DNA from 2 places in the Herbiconiux aconitum genome. Region 2 is predicted to be linked to the other one. Evidence: predicted binding sites of a transcription regulator. Region 2 holds the regulator's gene; the other holds the start of a gene.
The links. Region 2 encodes HrcA, which represses chaperone genes, less so after heat shock. Its sites were predicted from a motif close to TTNGCACTCGNNNNNNNCGAGTGCNAA; they were not measured.
Positions count from the first base shown of each region.

Region 1: a site for HrcA is predicted at 3,987-4,013, ahead of groL (chaperonin GroEL). Genes of this name have one in related genera too.

Region 1 covers NZ_JANLCM010000001.1:1,961,454-1,968,776, reverse strand. Annotated here, with positions in the region: gene N1027_RS09415 (response regulator transcription factor) at 1-165, shown strand, start outside; gene N1027_RS09410 (sensor histidine kinase) at 178-1,914, shown strand; gene groL (chaperonin GroEL) at 2,322-3,941, opposite strand; gene N1027_RS09400 (DUF3048 domain-containing protein) at 4,053-5,117, opposite strand; gene N1027_RS09395 (cold-shock protein) at 5,190-5,393, opposite strand; gene N1027_RS09390 (LytR C-terminal domain-containing protein) at 5,566-6,192, opposite strand; gene N1027_RS09385 (DUF3263 domain-containing protein) at 6,209-6,499, opposite strand; gene N1027_RS09380 (GNAT family N-acetyltransferase) at 6,618-7,091, opposite strand; gene msrB (peptide-methionine (R)-S-oxide reductase MsrB) at 7,155-7,323, shown strand, end outside.
Region 2 covers NZ_JANLCM010000003.1:41,884-49,206, forward strand. Annotated here, with positions in the region: gene lepA (translation elongation factor 4) at 1-1,028, shown strand, start outside; gene N1027_RS19435 (DUF1990 domain-containing protein) at 1,031-1,699, shown strand; gene hemW (radical SAM family heme chaperone HemW) at 1,708-2,970, shown strand; gene N1027_RS19445 (DUF4870 domain-containing protein) at 3,062-3,583, opposite strand; gene hrcA (heat-inducible transcriptional repressor HrcA) at 3,784-4,818, shown strand; gene dnaJ (molecular chaperone DnaJ) at 4,873-5,988, shown strand; gene N1027_RS19460 (16S rRNA (uracil(1498)-N(3))-methyltransferase) at 6,004-6,747, shown strand; gene N1027_RS19465 (HIT domain-containing protein) at 6,859-7,221, shown strand; gene N1027_RS19470 (PhoH family protein) at 7,289-7,323, shown strand, end outside.

The DNA of each region.
Region 1 (7,323 bases), on a different contig from region 2:
GCCCAGATCCTCGACCACGTCTGGGAATACGACTTCAACGGCGACGCCGGCATCGTGGAGAGCTACATCTCCTACCTGCGCCGCAAGCTCGACGCCCACACCGAGGAGTCGCTCATCCAGACCAAGCGCGGCTTCGGGTACATGCTGAAGGTGAGCAAGGCGTAGCCTTTCCGGAGCATGCTCAACGCCATCCTCAAGCAGTGGAACTCGATTTCGCTGCGCTCCAAGATCACCGGTGTGACGGTGTTGATGCTCACCTTCGGGCTCGTCGTGTCGGGCGTCGGCACCATGATCGTGCTGCGCACCTACCTCCTGCAGCAGGTGGACAGCCAGCTCGACGCGGCCAGTAAAGACCCGTCGCCCTTTCTCGGGCCGGATGCCACGACCGAGCAGTTCCGCATCGAAGACATCACCTCGGCTCCCACCGACTACTTCGTGGGGCTGCTCGACGCCTCCGGCAACCTGATCGTCTCGAACTGGGGCGAACGCGACGAGAACACGATGCCGAACGCGCAGGTGTCGCTCGACACCTCCAACCTGCTGGGCGGCAAGGTGTTCAGCGTCGACTCGATCGACCAGCGCACCGAGTGGCACGCGATCGCCACCACGGTCTATCTCTTCGGCGGCGACGGCTCGCTCGGCAATGTGGTGATCGCGAAGTCTCTGGCTGAGACCGAGAAGACCACGGCCACCTATCTGTCGATCTTCCTCGCCTTCGGCGTGGGTGTGGTCATCCTGGGCGCCATGCTGACGCGTCTGCTCGTGACGTCGACGTTCGGCCCGCTGCGCGAGGTGGAACGCACGGCCGCGGCCATCGCCGACGGCGGCGACTTCAGCCGCCGTATGTCGGATGCCATGCCCAACACCGAGGTCGGGCGGCTCAACCGGTCGCTCAACACGATGCTCTCGCGCATCGACTCGGCCTTCGCCGATCGAGCGAAGACCATCGATCAGATGCGCCGCTTCGTCGGCGACGCCTCGCACGAACTCCGCACCCCGTTGGTCTCGGTGCGCGGCTACGCCGAGCTCTATCGCATGGGCGCCCTCCAGACCCCCGAAGACGTGGCCCAGGCGATGGATCGCATCGAGAAGGAGGCGATCCGGATGGGCACGCTCGTCGAAGACCTCCTCGAGCTCGCCCGTCTCGACGAGACCCGCCCGCTGCAGCTCTCCCCGGTCGACCTCGTGCCGCTCACCCTCGATGCGGCGATGGATGCCCGCGCTGCGAGCCCGGGCCGCATCGTGTCGGCCCTCACGCCGGCGGGGCCGTCGCCGGTGTCGTTCGCGCCCGCGATCGAGGGACTTCCGCCGGCAGATCCGGATGCACCGGATGCGTCGCGCACGCCGTCCACCGCCACGCGTCCGATCAACTTCGCCAACGCGACACTCGCACGCCTGCGCCGCCGGCCGAAGCCCGTGACCGCACCGAACGGCCAGTCCGGCGGGGCCGCGGACTCCGCACCCGTGGCGCCCGCCGAGACCGCGCCCGTCGCGATCCCCGAGGTGCGGCCCATCGTGCTCGCCGAGGAGAACAAGATCCGTCAGGTGCTCACGAATCTGATCGGCAACGCCCTGCGCTTCACCGAGGCCGACAGTCCGATCGAACTGTCCCTGCAGGTCGACGAATCCCGGCGTGTGGCGACGATCGACGTGATCGATCATGGTGACGGCATCCCGCCGCAGATCCGCGAGAAGATCTTCCAGCGCTTCTACCGCGCCGACTCGTCGCGCACTCGGGAGACCGGCGGATCGGGCCTCGGGCTCGCCATCGTCTCGTCGATCGTCGCCGCCCACCACGGCACCGTCGAGGCGCTGGAGACCCCCGGTGGCGGTGCGACCTTCCGGGTCACCCTCCCCCTCATGCCGGTCGGTGCGGCACCCACGCCCCCGCCCACGAGGCCTCTCCCGGCCTGAGCCGGCGCTCATCCGCGGGTTTGTGCGTTTCCCGAGGTCGCGGTAACACCAAGACCCGCGGCTGGTGAACGCCGAGCGCACCATGCCCCACATCATCGAGCTCCTGCAAGCCGCGCACGCCGCCGCCCGTGCCCGCACCGAGAAGCGCCACCCTGACCCCGACCCGGCCATCACCGAGTCGCCAAGACACGCCGCAACGCCCTCGGGGGTTACGGCGTGTCTTGGCGACTCGGTGACAGAACGAGCGCGTTGCCCCGTACTTCTGTGAGGCGCCTCCACCCGGCACAATGTGGGCGCGAGGCCGCGGAGCGACCTCACGCCCACATCTCTCTTCGCGCCGCAGAAGCGGCGGCGCGAACAGCAAAACGCCCCCCGCCGAAGGCGGAGGGCGCTTTGCTGCAGCTAACTCAGAAGTCCATGCCACCCGTGGGGTCGCCCGCCGGAGCGGCGTTCTTCTCGGGCTTGTCGGCCACGACGACCTCGGTGGTCAGGAACAGACCGGCGATCGACGCTGCGTTCTGCAGAGCCGAGCGGGTGACCTTGGCCGGGTCGATGATGCCGGCGGCCAGAAGGTCGACGTACTCACCGGTCGCGGCGTTCAGGCCCCAGCCGTAGTCGAGGTCGCGCACCTTGGCGGCGACGACTCCCGGCTCCATGCCCGCGTTGAAGGCGATCTGCTTCAGCGGAGCCTCGATGGCCACCTTGACGATGTTCGCACCGGTCGCCTCGTCACCGACGAGCTCGAGGTTCGCGAACGCGGTCTTGCCGGCCTGGATGAGGGCGACGCCACCACCGGCGACGATGCCCTCTTCGACGGCAGCCTTGGCGTTGCGCACGGCGTCTTCGATGCGGTGCTTGCGCTCCTTCAGCTCGACCTCGGTCGCTGCACCGGCCTTGATGACCGCCACACCACCGGCGAGCTTCGCGAGGCGCTCCTGGAGCTTCTCGCGGTCGTAGTCGCTGTCGGTGTTCTCGATCTCGGCACGGATCTGAGCAACACGTCCGGCGATGGCCTCGCCGTCGCCGGCGCCCTCGACGATCGTGGTCTCATCCTTCGTGATGACGACCTTGCGGGCCTGACCGAGCAGGTCGAGAGTGACGTTCTCGAGCTTGAGACCGACCTCCTCGGAGATGACCTGGCCGCCGGTGAGGATCGCGATGTCCTGCAGCTGAGCCTTGCGACGGTCACCGAAGCCGGGGGCCTTGACGGCGACCGACTTGAAGATGCCGCGGATCTTGTTGACGACCAGAGTGGCCAGCGCTTCGCCATCGACGTCTTCCGCGATGATGAGCAGCTGCTTGCCGGTCTGGATGACCTTGTCGACGATCGGCAGCAGGTCCTTGATGTTCGAGACCTTGCTGTTCACGATCAGGATGTAGGGGTCTTCGAAGACCGCTTCCTGACGCTCCGGGTCGGTGACGAAGTAGGCCGACAGGTAACCCTTGTCGAAGCGCATGCCCTCGGTCAGCTCGAGCTCGGTGCCGAAGGTGTTCGACTCCTCGACGGTGACGACGCCTTCCTTGCCCACCTTGTCGATGGCCTCGGCGATGATGGCGCCGATCTCAGGGTCGGCGGCCGAGATGGAAGCGGTCGCAGCGATCTCTTCCTTGGTCTCGATCTCCTTGGCGTTCTTGATCAGCTCGGCCGAGACAGCCGCGACGGCCTTCTCGATGCCCTTCTTGAGGCTGATCGGGTCGGCGCCGGCGGCCACGTTGCGGAGGCCTTCCTTGACCAGGGCCTGAGCGAGCACGGTGGCGGTGGTGGTTCCGTCGCCCGCGACGTCGTCGGTCTTCTTGGCGACCTCCTTGACGAGCTCCGCGCCGATCTTCTCGTACGGGTCGTCGAGCTCGATCTCCTTGGCGATGGACACGCCGTCGTTGGTGATCGTGGGAGCGCCCCACTTCTTCTCGAGCACGACGTTGCGGCCGCGCGGGCCGAGCGTCACCTTGACGGCGTCGGCGAGGATGTTGAGGCCACGCTCGAGGCCACGACGGGCCTCTTCATCGAAAGCAATGATCTTTGCCATATGTGTTTCTCGTCCTCCCTGGACGTATTCAAAGATTCAGGTGTGTTAGCACTCAGTGTTCACGAGTGCTAAAGCAATACTGGCACTCGGAGGGTGGGAGTGCAAGTGAGCTCACGCCGCGGGAGGAACGACGGTGACGCTGCCTTGGTCGAGGGGAACGAGTTCCACCCAGGTGTTGCCCGGCGCGAGCCGAACCGTGGCGCCGAGGTCGTCGACGAGGCGGATCGGCGAGGTCGGAGCATCCTTCGACCAGGTCGCGTGCACCGTCTTTCCGCCGGTCGAAACCCACGCCTCGCCTGAAGCGACCATCACGGCGCGCGGCACCTCGGCGTCGTAATCGTAGACCTCGTCGACCCGCAGGGTGACCACGTTCGTCGCCGAAAGCTGTTGGCCCGACTCGCTGAGATCAGGCGACCCCTCCTGCAGGCGGAGGAATTTCGCGGAGGGCGCATCCCAGATCCAGCTGGGGAACCGCGCATCCGAGAACACCAGGTCGAGGGAGCCGGTCGGCGCACCGTCGATCGCCGCCGTCGACGACGGCACGTCGAAGGAGTACGCGAACTGCTGCCCCGGCACGGCCAGGTCGGGATGCTCGCCCACCAGTTCGGTCGCCTTGACCACCACGTCGTGCGGGCTGTCACGCCCGTCCATCCGGTAGAAGGTCGACTCGGTGTCGCTCTCGCCGTGGATCGCGCTGTAGACCGGGGCCGCGCGCATCATGTCGACGAACTGCTCCTGCCCGCCCGAGAAGGCGACGATGCCGCCGAACGACGACAGGATGTCGGGATCCATCGGCCGGATCGACCGCACCGGCCCGATCAGCTCGGGCACGTCGGTCTGCCAGATGGCGACGTAGCGGGTGATGCCGCCTTCGACCAGCTCCTCGAACACGATGTCGGTTCGATCGAGGCCGATCTGCGGCCGGGCGTCTTCGTGGTTGTCGATCTTCGCCGCCAGCGATGGACTCCTCAGCGAATCCGCCGCCACCAGAGTGCCGCGGAGGGGTGCCGGCACGGTGGGCGCGGGGGTGCGGTAGTCGGAGGAGTACGCGGCCGTCGGCGTCACCGTCGACGCCGGCGGGTTCGGCTGCGCCGAGCAGGCGGCGAGCCCCACCGTCGCGAGCAGCAGCGCGGCACCGGATGCCACGCGCGCGGCAGCTCTCCGGCGGTTCTTCACGCCCACAGACTAGTGCCGCCGGCGCTCACCACGAACGCACTCCGACGTGCGCCGCGGAACCTCGAAAAAGAATCAGGCAAGCCGAACGGACTCGGCCTGTGGCCCTTTGGATCCGGTGCCGACTTCGAAGACGACCTGCTGGCCCTCTTCGAGGACCTTGTAGCCCGCCATGTCGATCGCGGAGTAGTGGACGAAGACGTCCTGTCCGCCACCATCGACAGTGATGAAGCCGTAGCCCTTTTCAGCGTTGAACCACTTGACGGTTCCATTCGCCATTGTTACTCCCAAGTGCTGTGTTTCTGCAGAAGTGACACAATTGCCACCACCGATTCCACATCCTATTCGGGCAGATTCTTCGCACAATGGCTCGAGCGGCGAATTCCACAGATCGTGATCGCAACTCAACACGACTGAAACACGCGCGAAATATTGCGAGCCGAAAGCGGCCCTATTCGCCGGTGTCGGACTCCGTGCCCGTGTCGTCGGCCGGCGGGTCAGCAGGCACGTCGCCGGTTCCGGCATCCAGACCCGGGCCCGCGTAATCGGTGCCGACCACGACGGTGAGCGCCGCTCCCTGGAAGGTGGACGACTGCTCGGTGGCCGCGTTGCCGAGCAACTGGGCAAGACCGAGGGCAGCCGCTTCGTTGGCGGGGTCTTCGTAGTAGACGGTGGTGGTGGCGAAGTCGGTCGAGCTCGCGTTCGCCATGGTGCCGACGTTCCAGCCGGCGTCGATCGCGGCCTGACCGACGCGCCCGGCCAGACCGACGTTGTCGGTGCCGTTCAGCACGGTCACCGCCAGCGTGCCGTCGGTGATCGGCGTGATCGTGGGAGTAGGGGTGGGGGCATCGGATGGCGCGGCCGTGCTGGCGCCACCGCTCGAACCACCCGTGAACTGGATGTTGTTGTTGATGACCGCGAGATAGGTGACGCCGCCACCCACCAGCAGAGCGGTGGCGAGGGCCGCCCAGGCGACGATGATCCAGCCCCGGCCGCGCGGGCGGGGTCCGCGGTGGGCGCCCACGCGTTCGCGGTGGGCGGGCAGGCGGTCGAAGCTGTCCTCGGAGAAACGGGCCATGGTGGGGAGTGAGGTCCTAGTCGTCGCGCGACAGCAGTCGAGCGGAACGCGCGGCCATTCGCGCATCCCGCACCCGCTGAAGCCTCTTGATGAGCATCGGATCGTGCGCGAGAGCGGCCGGAGAGTCGATCAGCGCACCGAGAAGTTGATAGTACCGGGCCGAGGAGAGTCCGAACTCCTTGCGGATGGCCTGCTCTTTCGCACCGGCATGCTTCCACCACGCACGTTCGAAGCCGAGGATGCGGGCGTCGCGGTCGTTCAGCGGAGCGGGGACACCCGGCTGCGGCTGTTCGTCGGCGGCGGCCATCCTGCTCCCTTCTTTCCGTGCGCGGTGGATATTTTTCACATCATATTGGCGGCCACCTCAACGCCCGCCGATAGCGGCGGCGGGCCGCGCGATCGCCGGCCCGCGGTGCGAGGCCTGCTCAGTCGGCGTCGTCGTCGTTCCCGGGCCGGAACATCGAGATGTGCCGGATGCCCGCCTCCACGAACTCGTCGCCGTACGCGACGAAACCGAACCGGGCGTAAAGGGGCGCGATGTAGCTCTGCGAGTGCAGCAGCAGTGACTCCTCGCCGAATTCGTCGAGCACCTGCGTGATCAGCACCTGCGCCAAGCCCTGACCGCGGAATTCGGGATGCACGACCACCCGCCCGATGAGCCGACGCGCGTCTTCGTGCTGAGGCTCGGCATCCCTCAGCACCCGCAGGTAGGCGACCGTCTGCCCGCCCTCGACGATCCAGTAGTGGATGGTCTCGGGTTCGGCGTCACGCCAGTCGAGTTCTGACTCGTCGACCTTCTGCTCGACGAAGAAGACGTCGGTGCGGAGCTTGAGGAAGGCATAGAGCTCCGTGGTCGTCAGCTCGGTCCAGCGCTTCTGAACGGGGGAATGGGCAGCCACCTGCCAGAGTTTACTGGGATGATTGACGACTGATCGCCCGAATCCACTCACTGCAGGAGCACCATGACCTACGAGGTACAGAAGTCCGACGACGCCTGGCGCGACGAGCTGTCGAGCGAGGAATTCGCCGTGCTGCGCGAGGCGGCCACCGAGCGTCCCTGGACGGGCGAGCTGCTCGACGAGAACCGCGAGGGCGTCTACAAGTGCAAGGCCTGCGGCCAGGAGCTCTTCC
Region 2 (7,323 bases):
GCGTGAAAGACGTGCGGCAGTCGAAGGTCGGCGACACCGTCACCACCGCCTCGAAGCCCGCCACGGTCGCGCTGCCCGGTTACACCGAGCCGCTGCCGATGGTGTTCTCGGGCCTCTACCCGCTCGACGGCACCGATTACCCGGCGCTCCGCGAGGCGCTCGACAAGCTGAAGCTCAGCGACGCGGCCCTGGTCTACGAGCCCGAGACATCCGTCGCCCTCGGATTCGGTTTTCGTTGCGGCTTCCTCGGCCTCCTGCACCTCGAGATCATCTCCGAGCGGCTCGAGCGCGAGTTCGGTCTCGACCTCATCGCCACGGCGCCGTCGGTCATCTACAACGTCACCACCGAAGACAAGAAGACGATCACGGTCACGAACCCGAGCGAGTTCCCGGGCGGCAAGATCGTGAGCGTGGCGGAGCCGGTGGTGAACGCCGCGATCCTCGCGCCGAAAGACTACGTGGGCGTGATCATGGAGCTCTGCCAGAGCCGACGCGGCACGCTGCAGGGCATGGAGTTCCTCGGTGAAGACCGGGTGGAGATCAAGTACACGATGCCGCTCGGCGAGATCGTGTTCGACTTCTTCGACAACCTGAAGTCGAAGACCGCGGGCTACGCCAGCCTCGACTACGAGCCCGCGGGCGAGGCCGAGGCCGACCTGGTGAAGGTCGACATCCTGCTGCAGGGCGAACAGGTCGACGCGTTCAGTGCCATCGTGCACCGCGACAAGGCCTACGCCTACGGCGTGCTGATGACCGGGCGGCTCCGCGAGCTCATCCCGCGGCAGCAGTTCGAGGTGCCGATCCAAGCCGCGATCGGCGCCCGCATCATCGCGCGCGAGTCGATCCGCGCGATGCGCAAAGACGTTCTGGCCAAGTGCTACGGCGGTGACATCACCCGCAAGCGGAAGCTCCTCGAGAAGCAGAAAGAGGGCAAGAAGCGCATGAAGATGGTGGGCCGGGTCGAGGTGCCCCAGGAGGCCTTCATCGCCGCGCTCTCGGGCGACACCGAGAAGAAGAAGGACAAGTAGGCGTGCCGGGAACGACGACGGCACGCTCGGTTCCGCGCTCCGAGGTGCCCCTCAGCTACGCGGCGGTGGGTGCCACGCAGGCCGAAGATCTGCTCTACTTCCCGCCGAAGGGCTTCCACCCGATGGAGCGCCGCGCACGTCTGGGCTCCGGCACCGAGCGCTTCGAGGTCGCGTCGGCGAAGCTGATGGCCTGGGGCGTACAACGCGGCGCCGGCATCACGGTGGGCGACATCCAGCCCGCCGGCCCCAGTACGACCGATTACGCGGGGCTCGTCTTCGACGAGTCCGGCACTCCTGTCGGACCCCGCGCCGCGCACCCGGAGCAGGGATACGGCGAAGACGGCACCCCGCTCGTCTCGGCCGGCACCACCGCCGAGCTCACCGTCCGTGCCTTCGGCCTGCGTTTTCGGGCGCCGATCCGCGTGGTCTACCTGGTGAACGAGCCCGGTCGCATCGGATTCGCCTACGGCACCCTGCCCGGGCATCCGGAGTCCGGAGAAGAGAGCTTCGTCGTCGAGCACCTCTCCGACGATTCGGTGTGGATCGTCGTGCGCGCCTTCTCGCGCCCGAGCACGTGGTTCTACCGCCTCGGACTGCCGGTGCTGCGCATCGTGCAGGCGCGCGCCACCCGCCGTTACCTCCGCGCGCTCATGCCGAGCAAGGGCGCATAGGCGGGCTCGTGCCTTCTCTCTTGCCGGTGGGCGATCCGGCCCCTGCGGACGGGCTGCTGCCCAGGCCCGGCGCGACGGATGCCCCGGATGCGTCAGCCGCTCCGGAGTCGACTGCCGCGCCCGCAGCCTCCCGCGACTTCGGCCTCTACGTGCACGTGCCGTTCTGCCGCGTGCGCTGCGGCTACTGCGACTTCAACACCTACACGGCCACCGAGCTCCGCGGCGTGAAGCAGAGCGACTACGCGTCTCAGGCGATCGAGGAGATGCGGTTCGCGGCCGGCGTGCTCGACGCATCCGGGTATCCGCGCCGACCGGCCTCGACCGTGTTCTTCGGCGGCGGCACGCCCACGCTGCTGCCGGCCACCCAGCTCGCCGCAATGCTTCGCGCGGCGCGAGACACCTGGGGTCTCGCCGACGGCGCCGAGGTCACCACCGAGGCGAACCCGGACTCGGTCGACGCCGCCTACCTGCGCACCCTCGCCGATGCCGGATTCACCCGCGTCAGCTTCGGGATGCAGTCGGCGGTGCCGAGTGTGCTCGCCACGCTGGAGCGCACCCACGATCCTCTGCGCGTGCCCGAGGTGGTGCGGTGGGCGAAAGACGCCGGTCTCGATGTCAGCCTCGACCTCATCTACGGCACGCCGGGCGAGACGCTCGACGACTGGCAGCGCTCCATCGACGCGGTGCTCGCGAACGAACCCGACCACGTCTCAGCCTACGCCCTGATCGTCGAAGACGGCACGAAGCTCGCGCGGCAGATCCGGTCGGGGCAGGTGATCGCGCCCTCGGACGACCTGCAGGCCGACATGTACGAGCGAGCGGATGCCGCGTTCGGAGCCTCGGGTTACGAGTGGTACGAGGTGAGCAACTGGGCCCGCGGTGCGTCGCACCGTTCGAGGCACAACCTCGGCTACTGGGTGGGTCACGACTGGTGGGGCATCGGGCCCGGATCGCACAGCTACGTGGGGTCGACGCGGTGGTGGAACGTCAAGCATCCGGCCGCCTTTGCTCAGCGCATCGCGGCGGGCGAGTCGCCGGCGGCGGGCCGCGAGACGATCGGAGAGGCTGCGCGCGAACTCGAGCGCGTGCTGCTGCTCACCCGAGTGCGGGGCGCCCTCCGCATCGCGACGCTCGCGCCGGCGGCGCGGCGAGAGGTCGCGGGCCTCATCGCCGACGGCCTGGTCGACGGCCCCGCAGCCCTCCGCGGCACCCTCGAACTCACCCTGCAGGGCCGCCTCCTCGCCGACGCGGTCGTGCGCCGCCTCACCTGACCCGTTGTGGCCGGACAACGACAAACGTCGCGGCAACCGGCCCTGTAGAGGGCATCGGTCACCGCGACGTTTGGAGAAGTCCGCGCCGAACCTACTTGATGAAGCGGAAGTTGAAGAAGTAGCGGTAGGTTCCGCCCTGGTTGACCTTCACGCCCGCGATGATCGCGAAGATGAGGCCGACGATCTGCACGGCCCAGGCCAGGAAGAGGAACAGGCCGCCGATGAAGATGAACAGCGTGATCATGCCGATGATGTACAGCCCGGCGGCGAAGATCGCGACCGTGATCTGGAAGTTCAGCGACTCCTTGGCCTCCTGGTTGGTGAGGGGGCCGCGGTCTTTGAAGATGAGCCAGATGATCAGCGGCGGAATGAAGCCGAGGATGCCACCGAGCTGACCGAGGAAGGCCCACTGCTTGTCTTCGGCGGGCGAGAGCGGCGCGGCGGCGACCGGGGCGCCCTGGTAACCGGGCGGCGGGGCCTGGTAGCCGGGCGGGGGCGCCTGGTAACCGGGGGGCGGGGCCTGGTAGCCGGGAGGAGGCGTCGCTTGTCCGGGCGGGGGAGTGGGCTGGCCGGAAGCCGGGTCGTACGGCGGTGTTGCGTTGGGGTCAGTCATGTCTCGCGCCTTTCAGACGGTGGGAGAAGCGGCTCACGGGCTCGTGCGGGCGCTCGAGGTCGTGCTCAGACACAAGATAGCGCCCGGGCTACCCGGGCGGCAATGATTTGGATCAGGGGTGTTCGGAACCGTCCACGCCCGATCAGAGATATAATTGGCACTCCAGTGAGGTGAGTGCCAACACGAGGAAGGTGTTCCTGATGGTCTCAGAACGCAGCCTCGAAGTGCTTCGCGTGATCGTGCAAGACTATGTGGCCTCGCGCGAGCCCGTCGGCTCGAAGAGCATCGCCGAACGGCATTCCTTCGGCGTCTCGGCGGCCACCATCCGCAACGACATGGCGCTGCTCGAAGAAGAAGAGCTGATCACGGCCCCCCACACGTCGAGCGGCCGGGTGCCCACCGACAAGGGGTACCGCCTCTTCGTCGACCACCTCTCCGACCTCCGTCCGCTGAGCCTCGCCCAGCGACACGCCATCGAGACCTTTCTGGGTTCGAGCGTCGACGTCGACGACGTGCTCGCTCGCACCGTCCGTCTGCTCTCGCAGCTCACCCATCAGGTGGCCCTGGTGCAGTACCCCTCGCTCTCGCAGGCACGGGTGCGGCACGTCGAGGTCGTCTCGCTCACGCCGCGGCGCCTCATGACGGTGGTCATCACCGACAGCGGGCACGTCGATCAGCGGGTGGTGGATGTGCCGGCCGAGACCGACGAGCAGCTGATCGGCGAGCTGCGGTCCCGTCTGAATGAGACGATCGGCGGTCTGGGGCTCACCGAGGCCGCCAGCGCCCTCACCGGTGTCTCCGACCGTTTCCCCCACGAACATGCTCCGACGGTCGAGGTGGTGGCGAGCATCCTGCAGGAGCAGGTGACCGCGAACCGCCAGGAGAAACTGTTGATCGCCGGCGCCGCCAATCTGGTGCGCACCGAAGACGACTTCCACGGCAGCATCCTCCCGGTGCTCGAAGCGGTGGAGGAGCAGGTGGTGCTGCTCCGCCTGTTCAGCGAGATGGAAGCAGACCAGCGCGGCATCACGGTCTCGATCGGCCGCGAGAACGAATCGTTCGGGCTCGGCGAGACGTCCATTCTTGCCTCCGGTTACTCCGGCATCGGAACGTCGGTCTCCCGTCTCGGCGTGCTCGGCCCCATTCGCATGGACTACTCGAGCAACATCTCGGCGGTGCGCGCCGTGGCGCGCTATCTGTCCCGCACTCTCGGAGACTCGGGCAGCGCGAGCTGACCGTTCTCTCCTCCACAGCTACACGACCCTCATCGAACAAAGGAGAAGCCCCTGGTGGCTGACCATTACGACGTGCTCGGCGTCTCGCGCGAAGCGACACCCGAAGAGATCAAGAAGGCCTACCGCAGGTTGGCCCGTGAGCTGCACCCCGATGTGAACCCGAGCCCGGATGCTCAGGAGAAGTTCAAGCAGGTCACCCATGCCTACGACGTGCTGAGCGACCCCGGCCAGCGGCGCGACTACGACCGCGGCCCTCAGGCCGGCTTCGGCGGCGCGGGCGGTGCCGGCGGATTCGGGGGCTTCGGAGACATCTTCGAGACCTTCTTCGGCGGCCAGGGCGGCGCATCCCGTGGCCCGAAGTCCCGCGAAGAGCGCGGCCAAGACGCCCTGCTGCGCGTGGAGGTCGACCTCGGCGAGGTCATCTTCGGAACCCACCGCGACCTCGAGGTCGACACGGCCGTGGTCTGCGACACCTGCAACGGTTCATGCTGCCAGCCCGGCACTTCGCCCGTCACCTGCGACATCTGCGGCGGCTCGGGTTCGATCCAGCGCACCGTGCGGTCGCTCCTCGGCAATGTCGTCACCAGCGCTCCCTGCGGCACCTGCCGCGGCTACGGCACCGTCATCCCGAACCCGTGCCCCACCTGCCAGGGCCAGGGCCGCGTTCGTGCACGCCGCACCATCCCGGTCGACATCCCGGCCGGCGTCGAGACCGGTCTGCGGCTGCAGCTGCCCGGCCAGGGCGAGGTCGGCCCGGCCGGCGGCCCGCAGGGCGACGTCTACCTCGAGATGAAGGTGCGTCACCACGACGTGTTCTCGCGCAACGACGACGACCTGCTCTGCACCCTCGAGGTGCAGATGTGGGATGCGGTGCTCGGCACCACCACCACCATCCAGGCGCTCGACGGCGACATCGAGATCGAGATCAAGCCCGGAACGCAGAGCGCCGAGGTGCTGACGGTCAAGGGCCGCGGCATCACGCACCTGCGCGGCAACGGCCGCGGCGACCTGCGGGTCGGCATCCAGGTGGTGACGCCCACGAAGCTCGACCACAAGCAGAAGGAGCTGATGAAGCAGCTCGCGAACGCGCACAAGTACCCCGCGCCGACGCTCGGTCACTTCCAGCAGGGCTTGTTCGCGAAGCTGCGCGACCGCTTCCTGAACGTCTGATCGGCTGGTTCGCCGGTGAGTTCCCTGTTCCTGCGCGACGACCTCGCAACGGCCCCGCACGAAGTGGGCGATGTGGTGCTGCTCTCGGGCGACGAGGCACGCCACGCGACGACGGTGAACCGGATGCGTGTGGGCGAGCACACGGCGATCGGCGACGGTCAGGGGCTGGTCGTCAGCGGTGTCGTGACGCGGGTGGAGCCGCGCGAGTTGGAGCTACGCGTGGAGGCCGTGGTCGTGCATCCGGAGCCCGCGCCGCAGCTCGTGCTCGTGCAGGCACTGGCGAAGGGCGATCGCGACGAGCTGGCCGTGCAGACCGCCACGGAGCTGGGCGTCTCCGGGGTCGTTCCCTGGCAGGCCGAGCGGTCGATCTCCCGCTGGAGCGGGCCGAAGGTCGCCAAGGGCATCGAGCGCTGGTCGAGCATCGTGCGCGAAGCGGCGAAGCAGTCGATCCGGCCGTTCGTGCCCGTGGTGAGCGGGCTCGCCGATCTCGCGGGGCTGCGCGCGCTCGCCGCGGAGAACCGGATGCTCGTGCTCGAGCCGACCGCGGGCGTGCGGCTCACCGAGATCTCGTTCGCCGAGGGTGCCGAGGCTCCGGTGCTGCTGGTCGTCGGTCCGGAGGGCGGCATCTCGCCCCATGAACTCGACGTGCTGACGGCTGCGGGAGCGCAGGCGGTGCGACTCGGCGACGAGGTGCTGCGCACGTCGAGCGCAGGCCCGGCGGCGCTCGCCGTCATCAACGCGGCGCTGGGGCGCTGGTAGCGCCTCGCCTGCTTCTGCCTCCGCTCCTGCACAGGCACGCTTGTAGCGAACCCCGGCTCCCAGTTGTCCACAGCCGGTCCGTTCAGCGGGTGCCAAAACTACAATGGAGCCATGTCCACCGAAACCGATTCCCCCTCGATCTTCAGCCGCATCGTCGCCCGGGAGATCCCGGCGACGATCCTCGCCGAGACCGACCGGGTCATCGCGTTCCCCGACATCGCGCCGAAGGCCCCCGTGCACGTGCTCGTGGTGCCCAAGACCGAGCGCTACCGCGACGTGGTCGAACTGGCAGCGGGAGACCCTGGTCTTCTCGCTGAGATGGTCGCCGTCGCGAAGTCCCTCGCCGACGAATTGACCGACGGCGACTTCAGACTCATTTTCAACACCGGCCCGAACGCCGGGCAGACCGTCTTCCACGTGCATGCTCACGTGCTCGGAGGCGGCCTCGAGGAAGGAACCCTTGGACAGGGCTGACACCGCACCCACACCGAACCCGCACTCCCCGGAGGCCGAAGCGCGCCTCCACATCGACGGAATCGAGATGGTGCGCCTCCTCGGTCCTCAAGATCGCCTGCT